DNA from 4 places in the Undibacterium sp. SXout20W genome. Region 4 is predicted to be linked to each of the others. Evidence: predicted binding sites of a transcription regulator. Region 4 holds the regulator's gene; each other region holds the start of a gene.
The links. The regulator sigma-54, encoded in region 4, starts transcription at its own class of promoters, with help from an activator protein. The targets are predictions, from matches to a motif close to TGGCANGNAANCTGCTTT.
Positions count from the first base shown of each region.

Region 1: the regulator sigma-54 is predicted to act here: its motif matches at 1,075-1,092, upstream of ACO0K1_RS10610 (HoxN/HupN/NixA family nickel/cobalt transporter).
Region 2: the regulator sigma-54 is predicted to act here: its motif matches at 882-899, upstream of ACO0K1_RS06110 (TorF family putative porin).
Region 3: the regulator sigma-54 is predicted to act here: its motif matches at 870-887, upstream of ACO0K1_RS08675 (PEP-CTERM sorting domain-containing protein).

Region 1 covers NZ_JBMPPH010000017.1:65-2,271, reverse strand. The annotation lists gene ACO0K1_RS10610 (HoxN/HupN/NixA family nickel/cobalt transporter) at 1-985, opposite strand, end outside; gene ACO0K1_RS10605 (hypothetical protein) at 1,137-1,406, opposite strand.
Region 2 covers NZ_JBMPPH010000007.1:79,684-81,890, reverse strand. The annotation lists gene ACO0K1_RS06120 (DUF6445 family protein) at 1-263, opposite strand, end outside; gene ACO0K1_RS06115 (accessory factor UbiK family protein) at 345-587, opposite strand; gene ACO0K1_RS06110 (TorF family putative porin) at 1,053-1,799, shown strand; gene ACO0K1_RS06105 (P-II family nitrogen regulator) at 1,814-2,152, shown strand; gene ACO0K1_RS06100 (ammonium transporter) at 2,184-2,207, shown strand, end outside.
Region 3 covers NZ_JBMPPH010000012.1:58,298-60,504, reverse strand. The annotation lists gene ACO0K1_RS08680 (DUF1348 family protein) at 26-505, opposite strand; gene ACO0K1_RS08675 (PEP-CTERM sorting domain-containing protein) at 928-1,488, shown strand; tRNA gene ACO0K1_RS08670 (tRNA-His) at 1,826-1,901, opposite strand; gene ACO0K1_RS08665 (hypothetical protein) at 2,000-2,207, opposite strand, start outside.
Region 4 covers NZ_JBMPPH010000002.1:52,852-55,058, reverse strand. The annotation lists gene lptB (LPS export ABC transporter ATP-binding protein) at 1-432, shown strand, start outside; gene ACO0K1_RS01910 (RNA polymerase factor sigma-54) at 444-1,928, shown strand; gene hpf (ribosome hibernation-promoting factor, HPF/YfiA family) at 2,038-2,207, shown strand, end outside.

The sequences.
Region 1 (2,207 bases), on a different contig from region 4:
CCAGGGCGCCTATCCAATCAAAAAATCGGCCGCGCAAAGATAAAATATCAATCAGAACCTGCAACAACTCCACGGTTCCAACGACCAATGCCACTGCAATAGATAAACTGGTCGTCGTAATGTTATAGAAAATCTTACGCAGCGGATTTACGAATGCCCAGTGATACGCCTTAGACATGAGTATGCCATCCGTGGTGTCCATCAGTGACATCCCAGCAGCGAAGAGAATTGGTAGCGACAGCACCGCAGGAATCGGCAAATTGCCGTTGGAGGCACCGGCAGTCATCGCAAGCAACCCGACTTCGGACGCCGTGTCGAAGCCAAGGCCAAACAACAATCCCAATGGATACATTTGCCAGCTATGAGTGATAATTTTTTGCAAGCGTCCACCCAACAAACGATTCATCAGGCCACGTTGCGCCAATAGATCTTCCAAGTGATGATGGCTATGCTGACCGCTTTTTGCCCCCTTCCATACCTGCAAAATATCTAACAGAACGAACAAATTAAGTACACCGATAACCCACAAAAATAGACCCGACACACTAGTGCCAATTAAGGCACCCATGCTTTTAAGTTGTGGCAACTCTGCTTTGACTGCCGTCGCTGCAAAGGTAATGAAAATGGCTAAAATCAATACAATCGTCGCATGCCCCAGGGAGAAAAAGAAACCAACCCCAAGCGGCTTTTTTCCTTGTTGTAAAAGATAGCGTACGGTGTCATCAATGGCGGCAATATGGTCTGCGTCAAATGCATGACGCAATCCAAACATATATGCAGCCATACCAAGTCCTAACATTGCTGGATATTCAGCGGTGTAATGTAAATACAGCCCCCACCCCAGTCCATGCAAAAATATAATAAAGCCATATAGACCTGCGAGCGAGAGCCATTCTTGCGTGGTGAAACGCACGCCGACGGCTTTTTTTCCGGGCTGAACCAGATGGGATTTTAAATACCCGGATGTACCGTTTCGCGTCAGCATCAACTACTCCATGAAAATCATTTATCTACATCAACACAGCGACACACTCAACCTCATCATCGCTATAGAGTGTTTGCAACATGAGGTACTTAGCAAATAGCGTACCATTATCAATATCAATATCAATATCAATATCAAGCAATCGTCCTATTTAAAAATGATAGTGCAGCGTCAATCTGCACTGCCTTGGCTCAACTGGATGTACAGTAATGCCATTTGGCACAACGAGGCTGTTCGGCATGACCCGATCATCTTGTTCGCAGACGATATCTTTGTCTTGACGACTAAAAACATTCAACACATCTAAGGTCGAGCGCAGCTTCAGCGAAAAAGTTTGTTCGACACGCAAGTTACTGACGATCGTTGAAGGCCCCCTGAGGTTGCCATCTTGAGACATGAGGTAAGAGCCAACGTAACGCATTAGTACCCGCCCCTACCACGCACCCAAATTGTGCATTGAAAGCCATACCAAGGCAAACTTACTCACCGCATTCGGAATACAACACGGTGGCAAATTATCTGCACAACATCATCAAGACGGCGGCGCAGATTATGATGTAGCAAAATTGCATCGTTTTATTGCAAAGTGAGAGTCTGGAAAAAAGATCGGTGATGGGCGTTGGGCGATCTGAGAATGGGGTGAGACTGCGCCAGTCAATTGGAAATTGAATTGGTGTTTGGTACCTTCGTCAGACTAGGCGTGCCAAAAATTCACGAAATTTCTTATGCAGAAAATCCCAACATTCAACTATTTATAAGGTATTTTTGTAAGGCGAAAAATTGATAATAATCGAATCGCTCAGGGGATATTTATGAGTGCTTGGCGCCACATTAAAACATCGTATAAGTTATCGCCGATTTTAATCACGTGATCAGGCGCTATCGACAAAAACAACGTTATTCAGCATATTTAAGTTTCACGTCATTTTTTCTACTTAGAAAGAAAATAGTTTACGCAGAAAAACAAAAAACATTTAACATAAAATATCGGTGAAATCTGAGTGTTAATTAATCAACTGATGAGACTGCTTGTTATTGAAAAACTTAACATCAGAATAAGAAATACATCAGTGAATGTGCATCAAATGGTCCGAATTAACGAATGTTGCATTAATGAATAGAATTAGCTATCTACTGCAATTTTTCTGTTCTCAACATGGGCGAATTCTAGGATGAAGTGCAATTTATGAACGGTACCGGTTAATGAGGGCAAGATGCGATA
Region 2 (2,207 bases), on a different contig from region 4:
CTATAAATGCTTATCGTGCGACGAGCGCCTAGCAGACTGCGGACGTGCTGGATGAAAAATTCATTAAATGCCGCCGAAAACCCGTCTGACATAGGTAATTGCAAGCCAGGAAATGTATTCGGCGGCGCCATCGTAAAACGTTGCCTATTCTGCGTGGCATAGTCCACCATGGCTTGTGGATCTAATAAGAAATCGTCGATAACGACGCAAGGTAGGTGTCCTGGAATAGGGATGAGTTGGATCTTAGGACGGGGATTAAACATGTTTAACTAGTTGATTGCTTGATGGAAATTACATCAGTCTTGTCAATGAAGTATCGCTACCCCGTTCTGTCGATATTGCCCTTATTCGCTTTTCGCGTTGTTTTCCAAGGCTGCCACGCGAGCTTCCAGTGCCTCTAACTTGGCGCGCGTTTTCGCTAATACCTGTGCCTGGATGTCGAACTCTTCACGAGTGACCAAATCTAGCTTAGAAAATCCCTGAGTCATCATGGCTTTGACATTTTTTTCTATATCTTTTGCCGGTGAGTTTTCTAAAGCCTGACTAATTTTTGCCTGCATGTCATCGAAAAAATTTTGCTTATTCATGGTAGGTCATCCTTGATAAAAAGTGGTGCGCACAATATTGGTGCGTAGTTGTCTGCAACAAGTTAGCTCTGAAATACACGCTGCAAATTGGTGCAGAGCAATTGTGTTCAGAGATTGTGCAGGTATTGCTGCTTTGCCTGAATAGAAATCATAACCTAAAGCCAGAGCGCTGCCCAATTTCTTCATAAATCAGATATTACAAGACGTAACACGGGTGTTATTTAAGGCCGTTATGCTCAATATTTCATAGCAATAAATAATATAAAAATATCAATGTATTTTTACGAGGACACCTGGCACGACTTCTGCTTATATGAAATCAACAAGCGTTACTGGGTTCATTTCCCGCAGGGTCACGGATGATCTTCTGGCTTTGTGTATCAGTGGTTGACGAAGTGAGTTCAAGGCAGTTTCTTAATTATTGTTAATATATTATTAATGTCTACACCTTTAAGGGGAAGCAAAATGAAGAAAGCTTTACTTGCTGTTGCGGTTGCCTCAACGTTCTTTGCTGGTTTAGTCCATGCTGAAGATGCAAAACCAGACAATGAAGTCAGCTTCAACGTCGGTGTTGCGAGTGACTATCGCTATCGTGGTATTTCTCAAACACGTCTTGATCCAGCGTTGCAAGGCGGTGCAGATTACACCAATAACCCAACTGGCTTTTACGCTGGTACCTGGTTGTCTTCCATTAAATGGACAAAAGATGCAGGCGGTGGTGGCGATGTTGAATGGGATTTGTATGCAGGCAAGCGCGGTGAAATCACTAAAGACGTGACCTATGATGTCGGTGTTTTGAGCTACGTTTATCCCTCCAATGGTCTGGGCAATGTGGCAGGTCTGGTCAATGCTAATACAACTGAAATTTACGGTCAGATTGGCACAGGTCCATTTTATGCCAAATACTCTAGCTCAGTGACAAATCTGTTCGGTACTGCAAACAGTAAAAACAGTGGCTACCTGGATCTTGGCGCGAACGTTGAGTTGCCAGAAGCGTACACATTGGTATTGCATGCTGGTCGTCAAATGATTAAAAACAACTCTGCCTACTCTTACACAGACTGGAAAGTCGGCGTAACGAAAGAATTTGTTGGCGTTGCCTTTACATTGGCAGCAATTGGTACCAATGCAAACAGTTCACTGTATGTAACACCAGCGGGTAAATTCACTGGCAAGACAAGCCTGGTCTTGACTGCCGTTAAAACTTTCTGAAGATCGAGGATAGTATGAAACTCATTACAGCGATTATTAAACCTTTCAAACTCGATGAAGTGCGTGAAGCCTTATCGGAAATGGGAGTGCAGGGCATCACCGTGACGGAAGTCAAAGGTTTTGGCCGTCAAAAAGGTCATACCGAATTGTATCGCGGTGCTGAATACGTCGTTGATTTCTTGCCAAAAACCAAAATCGAAGCTGCTGTGGATGACGCGATCGTTGATCGTGCAATCGAAGCGATCGAAACCGCTGCTCGTACCGGCAAAATTGGTGATGGAAAGATTTTTGTCTATGACTTGCAACAAGTTGTGCGTATCCGTACCGGCGAAACCGGTAACGACGCACTCTGATGCACTCTGATTGATTCATTAGGGATTTCATATGAAAAATATATTTAAAAATATG
Region 3 (2,207 bases), on a different contig from region 4:
ATCAATAAACCCCGCAGAGCAGCAATCACAAACCCAGGTCACTCAAGCCGGGATGATCATCTGGACGACGTCCTTGCGGCCAGTGAAATTTTCGTTCCGTCTCAGAAATCGCCATATCGTTAATGCAGGCGAAGCGAAATTTCATTAAGCCATGCGCATCAAATTCCCAGTTTTCATTACCATACGAGCGAAACCAGTTACCTTCCACGTCGTGCCACTCATAGGCGAACCTGACTGCGATACGATCACCTTCAAAGGCCCACAACTCCTTAATGAGTCGGTACTCTTTTTCACGCTCCCATTTGCGCGTCAAGAATTGCACAATCTCTTCGCGCCCCTGCGGGAACTCCGAACGGTTACGCCATCTGCTATCAGTGGTGTAGGCCAATGAGACGCGGACAGGATCACGACTATTCCAACCATCTTCCGCCATTCTGACTTTTTGGATAGCAGTGTCGCGATTGAACGGCGGAAAAGGCGGGCGCACTTCGGCTGAGTTACTCATCGTATTAATCCTTCAATTAAATTGAAAAGTTTGTGCGAATTGACTTCATAGGCTATTTTTTAAATTTCAGAAGGAAGTTTTCGACACTAATTCATAGAAAATTCAGGCGTTTTTTCACACGTCAGTCACCTCATCTAACCTCTTATTGATCAAGATTGTACATTCATCAAAGAAAAGTACCGTAGCGGGGAATTTTTTCTTGTTAAAAGTAAATGAGAAGCGTGATGCCACCGATCGGTTCGATGACTCCACCGTTCTATTATTGCAAGGCATCGATTTCATTACGCGCAATTGCGTAATGAATTAATGTCGGAATAACTTACACTTCTTTTCAACATTGCGCTAAAGCCTTGATTTTTAACGATGGCATATTAATTGCTAGGTAATTTATTGCCTTTTTAATAATTTTAGAAGGAATAAAAATGAACATTAAATCTATAAGCATCGCGCTTCTCAGCTTGGTATTTTCTGCATCTGCGTATGCGACTACATACACCTACAACACAGATGCATCTATAAACTCAACGGGAGGAGGAACTAAGAGTTCCCCATTGGGTGGATCTCCGTTAATACTGACGGCAGGAGAACAATTTACAGTCAGTACCGACCCGAGCCAAATTTGGCTGGGAGCAGACAGACCTGGAGATCCAAATGCCGGAACGCTTACCACCACCGCCAATGGAACCACGAATGCTTCTTGGAACTTAGGTAACTTTGGCTTCTTTTTACCTGGTCTGCCATTCGTACAGATCGGCTCCCTCATTGGTGAAATAAACGATGTTTATGCATTCATTGGCGCTGGTACAAAAACTTTTACAGCATGGGAAACGGGCGCTCTGACTTTCCAATATGCAGACATAAATAAGTCAGACAACGCAGGAATAATCGTTAGCAATGTGACTGTACCTGAGCCAATGACACCCGTTTTGGTCGGTTTTGGCTTACTGGCACTGCTTGCAATGCGTCGCAAAACCCAGCAGTAGTAGTCATACGCTGTATCTGGCATTGATTCAAACGTTGATTCAAACGTTGATTCAAACATTGATTCAAACGTAGTTTTCAATCAAACCGCCTGAGGGCGGTTTTTTGTTTCCACTCGCGGTATGCGCGATTTTGTAGGGAATTTTGCGAGCTATTGCATAGAGAGAGCAATTACTGCTCAGCATCTGAAGAAACTAAGCACCGAATTTATATACGCGACGGGTTGTTGAGGTGAAACCTTCGGCGCAGGCTTTTAGAAAATTTCTAAATCTTAGAAAATACAAACAAAAAAAAGCTCACATGAAAATCAAGTGAGCTTTTAATTTACAACGTATTCGGTGGGGTGGACGATGGGGCTCGAACCCACGACAACAGGAATCACAATCCTGGACTCTACCAACTGAGCTACGACCACCACTGAAACTCTTTAGCCTAATATTGCACCAAGAGAGCTCCGCATTATACAAGCCTTTCATGTTTTTAGCAATAGTGCCTGCTGGCTATGGTTTTCAATCAAAATTGAACGTTACCTCCATTTGCACCGCCGCCCATGCTACCACCCGCACCAACGCTTCCACCGCGAGAGTGGCCGCCACTGCCCGGGCGGCGCTGCACGCCATCCGGCGCATCCCTTTTACTATCTGCCTGCATGAGCAACTGCTCGGATAAAAAATTTTGAATTTTCTCACGCTGATTGTCATCGAGAGCATCATTCAAGGTC
Region 4 (2,207 bases):
GAGCTACAAAAAGATAATAACAAAAAGTATTTATCTAGCGACGAAATTCAACGTCGGCTCGATGCGTTACTCGCCGATTTACAAATTGAAAAAATTCGTGAAAGCCAGGCCTTATCTTTATCTGGTGGTGAACGGCGCCGTGTTGAAATCGCCAGGGCGCTAGCAACTAATCCACGTTTTGTTTTATTAGATGAACCATTTGCCGGTGTCGATCCGATCGCCGTGATTGAAATTCAACGGATTGTTCGCTTCCTCAAAGAACGTGGTATTGGCGTCTTGATTACGGATCACAATGTGCGTGAAACCCTGGGTATTTGTGATCATGCCTACATCATCAATCAAGGTGCCGTTTTAGCAAGCGGAAAACCAGAAGAAATCATTGAAAATGAATCAGTGCGCCGGGTTTACCTTGGAGAGCATTTCCGCATGTGACGGAAAATATCATGAAGCAAAGTCTCCAGCTACGCACCTCCCAACATTTGGCGCTCACGCCACAATTACAACAATCGATACGGCTGTTGCAATTGTCGACTCTGGAATTACATCAGGAGCTGGAAAGCTTATTGATTGAAAATCCGTTATTAGAGCGTGTGGACGACCCGATGGATAATGCAGTTCGCCTTTTGGCTGACGGCGCAATCAATAGCGCCAGCTCAACGCCTGATGCTGGCATGGAAGTATCAAATGGCCAGGATAATCTCAACAATGGAGCAGAATCACCGTCAGACAACGAATTTACCGTCAATGACAGTGTCAGCGCCAACGAAGAGGAATGGAGCTTCAACGAGGCGCCCAATGGCCAATACAATGCCGAAGATGATGACGGACATCGGCAGTTAGAGGCTGCCCACATCGGCCTGCGCGAGCATTTACTCGAACAGATGCGGCTAAGTTTGCGCGAACCGCGTGACCTGGCTCTGGTGGAATTAATCATCGATGCGCTTAATGATGATGGTTATATGACGGAAACTTTAGAAGAAATTCATGCTGGTCTGCCCATCGATCTGAGCGTTGAACTTGAAGAATTACAGTTCGCGCTGTCGATGCTACAGAGTTTTGATCCGGCCGGTGTCGGCGCCAGAAGCCCATCAGAATGTCTGGCATTGCAGATCAAGCGTTTGCCACATATTCCGTTTGTGACCCGCCGTCTCGCATTGAATATTGTTGAAAATCAATTAAATTTATTTGCGCAACGCGACTTCACGAAATTAAAGAAAATTTTTGACTGTGATGACGAAGATTTGCGCGAAGCACAAATTGTTATACGAACATGTAAACCACGGCCAGGTAGCGACTTTGCGAAAACCAGTTCTGATTATGTTGTGCCTGACGTCATCGTTAAAAAAACGGCTGACGGTTGGCAAGTAGTGCTCAATCAGGATGTCATGCCTAAACTACGTGTCAGCAGTATGTATGCGAATCTGATGCGGCAACATCGTGGCGAAAGTGGGCTTAGTTCGCAGTTACAGGAAGCACGCTGGTTAATCAAAAACATGCGGCAACGCTTTGAGACAATTTTGCGCGTTGCACAAGCGATAGTAGAAAGACAGCGTAATTTTTTTACGCATGGTGCTGTCGCGATGCGCCCCCTTGTTTTGCGCGAAATAGCTGATACACTAGGATTACACGAGAGCACCATTTCTCGTGTTACGACCCAAAAATACATGTTGACCCCACATGGCATGTTTGAGTTAAAGTATTTTTTCGGCAGCCATGTCGCGACGGAAACCGGGGGGGAAGCATCGTCCACCGCGATACGAGCACTCATCAAGCAGTTGATAGGAGCAGAAGACCAGAAAAGCCCACTCTCTGACAGTAAAATCGCAGACATGCTGGGTGAACAAGGCATGGTAATTGCACGACGTACCGTCGCCAAATACCGCGAAGCCCTGAAAATCCCACCAGTGAGTATGCGTAAATCTTTGTAACATCGTCCTTGTATTTACGGTTTAAATTGCTATATATGATTTAGCTCAAAACATTTCTAATGAAACGAGCTTATCGTTATAGCAAGCAACATTACCATAGGAGCACAGTATGAATCTCACCATCAGTGGACATCACGTCGAAGTAACTCCTGCAATTCGCGAATACGTACATACCAAGCTGGAACGAGTCCGGCGTCACTTCGATCAGGTCATTGATATTGCCGTCATCTTGACGGTAGACAAGCTCCGGGAGAAAGAGAAACGTCACAAAGCCGATAT